2 regions of the Microbacterium sp. JAI119 genome follow, and region 1 is predicted to be linked to the other one. Evidence: riboswitches for the same ligand, from Rfam matches in the RefSeq annotation. Region 1 holds a riboswitch; the other holds the start of a gene.
What was found. Region 1 has a riboswitch for thiamine pyrophosphate ahead of HDC31_RS01750 (ECF transporter S component). Riboswitches for the same ligand answer to the same signal wherever they lie in the genome.
Positions count from the first base shown of each region.

Region 2: another riboswitch for thiamine pyrophosphate. It lies ahead of thiM (hydroxyethylthiazole kinase); the one in region 1 lies ahead of HDC31_RS01750 (ECF transporter S component).

Region 1 is NZ_JACCCK010000001.1:387,178-391,504, forward strand. It holds gene HDC31_RS01740 (ABC transporter ATP-binding protein) at 1-613, shown strand, start outside; gene HDC31_RS20460 (D-alanyl-D-alanine carboxypeptidase family protein) at 693-2,351, opposite strand; TPP riboswitch at 2,433-2,542, shown strand; gene HDC31_RS01750 (ECF transporter S component) at 2,535-3,191, shown strand; gene HDC31_RS01755 (ABC transporter ATP-binding protein) at 3,194-4,327, shown strand, end outside.
Region 2 is NZ_JACCCK010000002.1:14,835-19,161, forward strand. It holds gene HDC31_RS10890 (bifunctional hydroxymethylpyrimidine kinase/phosphomethylpyrimidine kinase) at 1-1,891, opposite strand, end outside; gene thiM (hydroxyethylthiazole kinase) at 1,888-2,736, opposite strand; TPP riboswitch at 2,727-2,821, opposite strand; gene HDC31_RS10900 (NAD-dependent epimerase/dehydratase family protein) at 2,828-3,790, opposite strand; gene HDC31_RS10905 (DUF402 domain-containing protein) at 3,787-4,327, opposite strand, start outside.

The DNA of each region.
Region 1 (4,327 bases):
AGAGGTCCTCGCCGCAGCCAGGGCCACCTACGTCGACCGCTTCGTGCACGCCCTCCCCGAGGGATATGACACGGTGCTCGACGAGGATGCAGCGAACGTGTCGGCCGGTGAGCGTCAGCTCATCACCATCGCGCGGGCGTTCGTCGCACAGCCGTCGATCCTCATCCTCGATGAGGCCACGTCGGCGGTCGACACCCGCACCGAACTGCTGCTGCAGCACGCGATGGCCGCGCTCCGAGAGGGGCGCACGTCGTTCGTGATCGCGCACCGGCTGTCGACCATCCGCGATGCCGACCTCATCCTGGTGATGGAGCACGGCGACATCGTGGAGAAGGGTACGCACGACGAGCTCATCGCCGCGCAGGGCGCCTATTGGCGTCTGTACCAGTCGCAGTTCGAGCAGGCCGCGACCGACATCGACGCCGAAGACGCTCTCACGGGAACGACGCCGGTCGTCGTCACCGGCGAAGCGGGCGACACCGATGCTGCGGGCGCGGAGGCTGCAGCCGCTGTGGCCGGCGCGTCCGTCGGCGCACAGGTGCCGGCAGTCGAGACGGCCGCGGCGCAGGCCCTGCTGGAAGACGGCGCTGACGGCTCCGATCACCGCTCCTGACCTACGGCATCAACGCACGACGCCCCACCGCCGCTCACGCGGGGTGGGGCGTCGTCGTAGGCGATCGCCGGGGAGTGCGTCAGGGCTGGTCGGCTCTGATCCCGAGCAGCTCGAGCGGGTGGGTCAGACGCCACCAGGGACTCGGCCCCTCGACATCCGCGGCCAGCACCAGCGGAGTCGTCGTGGTGTTGACCGGTCCTGCCGTGGTCAGCGTGCCCACCGTGTCACCCTGTTCGCGTTCTTCGCCGAGGTCGAAGGCGGTCGCGGCGGTCGCGGTCGCGCTGTTCCAGAGCACCACATCGGCGTCGGATTCGGTGATGACGTCGACCTGCTCGCCCCACGGAGTCGTGACGCTGCCGACCACGGTGTCCTTCGCGACGGCCGGCGCCTGCGCCTCCAGTGCGGATTCCGCCTCGGCGAACAGGGAACGCGTGAGAGCGAGTCGCTCGTCGTCTCCGGCTTGATTCAGCGCCGCGGCGAACAGGTGCACCGTGGTGTCACCGATCACGAGGTCCTTCGCGGTGAGAAGGTTCCAGCCGACCAGGGTGCCGGTCTTGATGCCGACGACACCGGGATCGTCGAGCATGCCGTTCGTGTTCACGACGGTGCCCGCACCCGGGAGGTCGACGGACTTGGTGCCGACGATCTCGGCGAAGACCGGGTTCTGCATCGCACGCTCGCCGAGCGCCACCAGGGCCTCGGGCGTGGCCACGTTGCGCTCGTCGAAGCCGGAGGGGGTCACCACGGTGATTCCGGTCAGGCCACGTTCGCGCAACCACACCTCTGCAGCCCTCGCGAACTCGCGCTCGGAGCCCCAGATCTCGGTCGCGAGCCGATCGATGTAGTTGTTCGCGGAACCCATGAGCGTCCCCTGCAACAGCTGGTACTCCGTGAGGACTCCGCCGATGGGCACGTCGAGGGCGGATTGGTCACTGCGCCGGTAGTCCCAGTACTTCACGCTGTCGGCGCGGGTGAACGAGAACTCGGGTCCTTGCTCCCCGACAGCGAGCGGCATGCGGTCGAGCACCATCAGACTGCTGACGACCTTGGTGATGCTCGCGATGCTCACGGCGTCGGGCACCGAAGCCGCCGTCGTCATGCCCGCGATGCCGACGGCACCCGCACCCTCGGTCGGCCAGGTCACGGCGGCGGCAGCGGCGGGAGTCGTCGCGAACTCGACCGACTGCACCGTCGGCGGCACCTCGTGGAGGGGCCAGAGCAGTGTGGTGCCGGCGTAGACGGCGACGAGACCGGCGAGCGTGGCCAGCGGGACCAGGACACCCGGGCGGGCGATGGCGGGGCGAAGACGCGCACCGCGCAGCAGACCGCTCGATCGCTCGGCCTCCGAGGTGTCGTCGAGAGTGGCCGTGGCGGTGTGCTCGGCGACGGTCGCGGCGTCCACCCAGGTGAGAGCGGTGGCCGTCGTGGTGTCGTCGGCCCACTGGGGCGCGGCTGTCTCCGACGCGGTGAGTTCGCCGGAAGGATCCGGGACCGTGCGGTCGCGAGGGATGAACGGCGGCTTCGTCAGCGCGGGGGTGGCCGGTTCCGGGGCGCTCACGGCCTCCGGTGGAACGACGGGCTCCGGGTCTACGACCGTCCCCGGAGCATCCGCTCCAGGCGACGTCTGCTCGGCCGTCAGCACCGATCCGCCTGTCGCGGTGTCGGCGGTGTCGGCGGGGGCAGGGCCGTCGTCGCCGACGACGCCCGTCGCCTCGTCGGCGGGATCTGATGCGGTCACTCGTTTACGGTACCCAATCCCGCGCGTGTTCCGCGGCGCCGGGCCCTGTCGCCACGGGGGTGTCGCCGACGGTAGGATCGTCAGCACAACCACGGGAGTCCGGCGAGCCGGGCTGAGAGGGAGCGAATCGCGCTTCGACCGTCGAACCTGATCTGGGTCATGCCAGCGCAGGGAGGAGTTCAGATGAGTACGCCCACGTCCGCATCCACGCAGCAGGCATCCGCCGCCGCACAGGATCCGCACCGCACATCGATCTGGCGCTGGCGCGTCGTCGACATCGTCGTTGCCGCCGTCCTCGGCGTCGCGATCGGCCTCGTGTTCTGGGGATGGAACACGATCGGCTACGCCTGGTTCGGTGCGGCCGATGCTCTGACGCCGGGACTGGGCGGTATCGCCGTCGGCATCTGGCTGCTGGGCGGCGTCGTCGGCGGCCTCGTCATCCGCAAGCCCGGTGCGGCGCTGGTCGTCGAGCTCGTCGCAGCGATCGTGTCGATGCTGATCGGAAACGTGTGGGGCGTCTCGACCGTGCTGTCCGGCATCGTGCAGGGACTCGGCGCGGAGATCATCTTCGCCCTGTTCTTCTACCGGCGCTTCGGGATCGCGGTCGCCGCGCTCGCCGGTGTCGGTGCAGCGGTGGCTGCCTGGGTGTTCGAGCTGTTCTACGGCAGCTCACCCAACATCCTGAAGTCCGTCGAGTTCAACACGATCTACCTGGTCAGCGTTGTCGTCTCCGGGGCGATCCTGGCGGGTGTCGTCGGTTGGCTGCTGGTGCGCGCCTTGGCCGTCACCGGTGCACTGAACCGCTTCGCCGTCGGGCGAGAGCACGTGCGCGAGGTCTGACCGTGACCATCGCCGCCCCGGCCCGCGTGCAGGCTGCGGGCTGGGGCTGGCGGTACGCCGGTCGGAAGCTCCCCGCCGTCGAGGACGTCTCGTTCTCGATCGAACCGGGTGAGCGGGTGCTGCTGCTCGGCGCCTCCGGTGCCGGGAAGTCGACGCTGCTCGCGGGCCTGGCCGGGGTCCTCGGCGGCGACGACGAAGGGGTGCGAACCGGGTCGCTGCACATCGACGGTGCCGCCCCCGAATCCCGGCACGGTCAGGTGGGCCTCGTCCTGCAGGACCCCGATGCGGGGATCGTGCTGTCGAAGGTCGGCGACGACGTGGCGTTCGGGTGCGAGAACCTCGGTGTGCCCGCATCCGAGATCCCCGGTCGCGTCGCGGAGGCGCTGGATGCCGTCGGGCTCGATGTGCCGCTGCAACGCCCCACGAAGGCCCTGTCGGGCGGACAGAAGCAGCGACTGGTGCTCGCCGGTGTGCTCGCGATGCGCCCAGGGCTGCTGCTGCTCGACGAGCCGACGGCGAACCTCGACCCCGAGGGTGTGCGCGAGGTGCGGGCGAGCGTCGAACATGCCGTCGCCTCCACCGGTGCGACGCTGATCGTCGTCGAGCACCGCACACCGATCTGGGTCGATCTGATGACGCGGGTGATCGTGCTCGCGGCCGACGGCGGACTGCTCGCCGACGGGGAACCGGCCCAGGTGTTCGCGGCATACGGCGATGTGCTGGCGGACGCCGGGGTGTGGGTGCCCGACCGGGGGATCGACCTGCCCGTGCTGGAGCAGGTGTCGGCACCGGACGCGCTCATCGCGTCCGCCCTGACGATCGGACGGGAGCACGGAGCGCCGGTGCAGCGCGGGCTCGACCTGCGCGTGCCGCGGGGGAACGCGACGGTGATCACCGGGCCGAACGGCGCCGGCAAGTCGACGCTCGCCCTCACGCTCGCCGGGCTCATCCCGGAGCAGGCGGGAGAGGTGCGGTCGGCACCGGAGCTGGCGGGGCGCAAAGGCACGCGCCCCATCCGCTGGACCTCGCGCGAGCTGCTCACCCGCATCGGGATGGTGTTCCAGGAGCCGGAGCACCAGTTCCTGGCCCAGACCCTTCGCGATGAGCTCGCGGTCGGACCGCGGGCACTCGGCTGG
Region 2 (4,327 bases), on a different contig from region 1:
TGTAGAGCCAGAAGCACGGGAGGACGGCCGCGACGATCTCGGCGTAGTCCCCACCGAACGCGACAGAGCGCAGGTGATCGAGGTAGGCGGTGGTGGCCGCCCCCGGCTCGGCGGAGAACGTGTCCGCGCTCACCCCCTGCGTCGGAGTCAACCACGACGCGTGCAGCTCGAGCTCGCCCACGATCGAACCGCGGGCCGACTCCGCCCAGAACGCCTGCTCATCGGATGTCGGCGCGAGCCGGGACGCTTCCGCGAGCACACGGGCGTACTCGCGCAGGTACAGCGCGTCCTGGGCGAGATAGGACAGGAACGGTCCGCGCTCCAGCGTCCCGTCGGCGAGCGCGCGGATGAAGGGCAGCTCGTCGATCGCGGTGCGGATCTCCCTGATGTCGTGCCACCAGTCCGCCGCGATGTCGTCCGCGATCGGACGGGCCTCTGTTCCCGCCCGTTCCCAGAGTCCGGAGAAGTGGTTGATCGGCCCGTGCCCACCGCCGACGCGCAACGCGTCCCCCGCCCGCAGGGCTTCGCGAAGCCAGATGCGCGCGGCGCCGACGGCCGCTTCTGCGTCGTGCCCCCGCGCGAGCAGGGTCGCGAGCGCGGACGACAGCGAGCAGCCGGTGCCATGGGTGTTTCCTGTCGTGATCCGTCGTCCTGGAAAGTCTCTGCGCAGACCGCGCGCTGCGTCGACCAACGCATCGGGGGCCTCATCCCCGACGAGATGGCCGCCCTTGACCAGGACGGCTGCATCGATCCGGGCGGACAGCTCGTGCGCCGCGGAGATGGCATCCTCCCAGTCGGCGATCTCCCGACCGGCGAGCACCGCGAGTTCGGCGAGATTCGGAGTGACCAGAGTCGCCCGCGCGAGGAGTCCGTGCAGTGCCCGCTCCGCCTCCGGATCCAGCAGCCGGTCGCCGGAGGTCGCGACCATGACGGGATCGAGCACCACGACAGGCGGGCGCACGCGGTCGAGCCACGCCCCCACTGCGCGGATGACCTCGGCGTCGGCGAGCATCCCGATCTTCACGGCGTCGATCACGATGTCGTCCGACACGGCATCGAGCTGCGCGCGGAGGAAGTCGACCGGCGGCACGTGCACAGCGCGCACGCCCTGCGTGTTCTGCGCGGTCAGCGCCGTGAGCACAGCCATCCCGTACCCGCCGTTCGCGGCGATGGACTTGAGGTCGGCCTGGATGCCCGCACCTCCGGACGGGTCGCTCCCGGCGATGCTGAGCACTCGCGGTACACCCCCGGAGCGCCAGCGCCGCAGGAACCGCGTCGCTACGGCGGCCGGATCGTCGGCGGCACACAGCGCCGAGACCACGGCCACCCCCGCCGCACCGGCATCGCGAAGGGCCTCGGTGTCGTCGATGTGGACACCGCCGATCGCCACGCACGGGAGTGCGCTGCGCCTGGCGAAGTCGCGAAATCCCTCCACGCCCAGCGGGACGGGGTGATCCGGCTTCGTGAAGGTGGGACGGATGACGCCGACCCCGAGGTAGTCGACCGTCCCGGCTGGGAGGGCCCGCAGCGCGTCGAGGTGCGCGGCGGTGTTGGCGGTGAGGCCGATCAACGCGTCGGGTCCGAGTGCCTCACGGGCGCGCAGCACCGAGGCGTCGCCCTGACCGAGGTGCACGCCATCGACCCTGGCTCCACGCTCACGAGCAGCCACGGCCGCGCCCAGCCGATCGTTCACCACGAGCAGCGCCCGACCGTCGATCGCCTGCGACAGCGCGACCAGCTGTTCGACCGTCTCCTCGTCGGTCGCGTCCTTGTCGCGCAGCTGCACGATGCGCACCCCGCCTTCCACCGCGTGCCGGACGGTCTCGACGACGCCCCGGTCTCCGCACAGCTCCGCATCCGTGACGAGGTAGAGCGAGAGGTCGGCGTTCACAGGGCACCGCCTTCGGCGCGGGCACGGACCCTGATGTCAGCGGAATCCACCGCGGCGAGGGCATCCAGCAGCGCGACGGCGAAGCTCCCCGGCCCGGTGGACCGCTCCGCTGCCTGCTCCGCCGCGATCGTGTACACGAGGCTCGCCGACGCGACCGCCGTGAGCGCGTCGTGCCCTGTCGCCCGCGCAGCGCCGAGGAAGGCCGCCATCACCGCGCCCAGAGCACAACCGCCGCCCGTGACCCTCGTGAGCAGCTCGTGCCCGTTGGACAACCGCAGCACGCGTTCGCCGTCGGTGAGCAGATCGATCGGGCCGGACACGGCCACCACACCGCGTGTCGTCCGAGCCAGCGCCGATGCGGCCTCGGCCGCGGACTCGGTGCTGTCGGTGGAATCCACACCTCGCCCACCGGCGCTGAGCCCCGCGAGAGCCAGCACCTCCGAGGCGTTGCCGCGGATCGCGGTCGGACGCTGCTCGACGAGTTGACGCGCGAGTGCGGTGCGCACCGGGAGCGCACCGACCGCGACGGGGTCGAGCACCCAGGGCGTACCGGCTGCCCTCGCACCGGTGACGGCTTCCAGAGTCGCCGCGCGCTGCTCCGGGGTGGGCGTCCCCAGGTTGACCAGCATCCCCGAGGCGACACCGGCGAACATGCCGACCTCCCCGACGATGTCGACCATGGCGGGAGCAGCCCCGAGCGCCAGCAGCACGTTGGCGGTGAAGCCGGTGACCACGGCATTGGTGATGCAGTGCGTCAGCGGTGGCGCCTCACGCAACACCCCCAGCAGCACCGCAGCCTTTTCGGCGAGATCGTGTGTGGAATCAGGACGCAGAAGATCGCTCATCGCGACATCCCTTCGCTAGTACGAACTAGATCAGGTTCGACGGGTCTGTTCTCAGCCGCGGATCGCGGCACCCCGTGTCACTGTCCGCAGTCTATCGATCGGCCAGCAGCGCCCGCTCCTGCGCCCGCGTGAGCCCGGCACGTCGTTCGCGGTCGAGTCCGCGCTCCCGTTCGTCGGCGAGCACGCGCTCGATCGTGTCGACGAGCGGACGGAGCATCCCACCGGTCTCATGGAATGCCGCGTTCGAGCGGGTCATGAATCCCGTCATCTCGGGCGGGAGCCACAGCGGCAGGGAGTGCGGGCCGGCCCAGTGGTCCACGTCACGCGCGATGAGCCACTCCTCGTCCGCGACGACGGTCGCCCCGGTGTGCCCGGATGCAGCGCGGACCATCCGCAGCACATCCGCGAGAGGCCTCTCGTCGCCGACGGCGTTGACGGCTCCGCTGCCTCGCGCGGTGACGACGTACTCCGCCAGATCGTCGACGTCGATCAACTGAGCGCTCCGCCCGTCCAGCGGGGGCAGCAGCACGGCGTCAGCGTCGGCACGAGCGAACGCGGCACTCCAGTAGCCGAAGCGGTCGCTCGGGTCTCCGTCGCCCACGATCAGGCCGGGACGCACCACGAGTGCCCGCTCCCCCAATCGGGCGACGGAGTCCTCGGCGGCGACCTTCTGCGCCGCGTACTCGTACTCGTCGCCGAGAACCGCCGCCGGGTGTCGTGGAGCCGATTCGTCCGCACCGACCGTCTCGTCATCGGAGTACACCGACACGGATGACACGTACGTCCATCGTGCCGCTCGATCGCCCAGCATCTCGACTGCCCGATCGACATGCGCCGCCTGGGAGGAGATGTCGACGACGTGGTCCCACTCCCGTCGTGCGAGGTCGGCGTAGGTCGAAGCCTCCTCGCGATCGCCACGCACCAGGACCGTTCCCTCCGGCGCGGGCCGTGTGCCTCGAGCGAGGCAGGTGACCGTGGCTCCGTGGTCGCGCCAGTGACCGGCGATGCGCCCGGAGAGCCACCCGGTGCCGCCCAGGATCAGAACATCCGTCATGGTGTGCCTGCACCCAACCGGTCAAGGCCTGCCAGCACCGGAACCGTCCAGGCGGGGTCGGGCCGCCAGCGGGTCCACGCGGAGTCGAACGGCCAGTCGTCGGCCTCGAACGACGCGATGGCCGCGTCCGCGTGCCGCTCGATCTGCGCGGCCTGCTCGGAGCTGAGCCGTCCCTGGGCGATCGCGGCGACGAGCTCATCCTCGTCCTTGAGGTGGATGCCGCCCGCCGGATCGATCTCGACGTCGAGGATATGGTCGGACGAGAAGGTGTCCCGGTCTGTCCGCAGATGCGCGTTCTCGAGATTCACGTACCACCCGGAGAACGCCCAGTCCGGCCCGGTGGTGTCGCTCCAGAACAGCCAGATCGACCACGGCATCCCCGCAGGGGCGATGCACAGCACCCCGTTGCCCCGCCAGCGCTCCACGATGCGCGTCCGCGGCTCGAGCCAGCGCCGGGCGAGAGGCACTTCCCGCACGCGCTGACCGTCGCTGGATCCCGGCGCCTCCTGGAGGGTCCCCGGAGCGAGCCAGGCCACG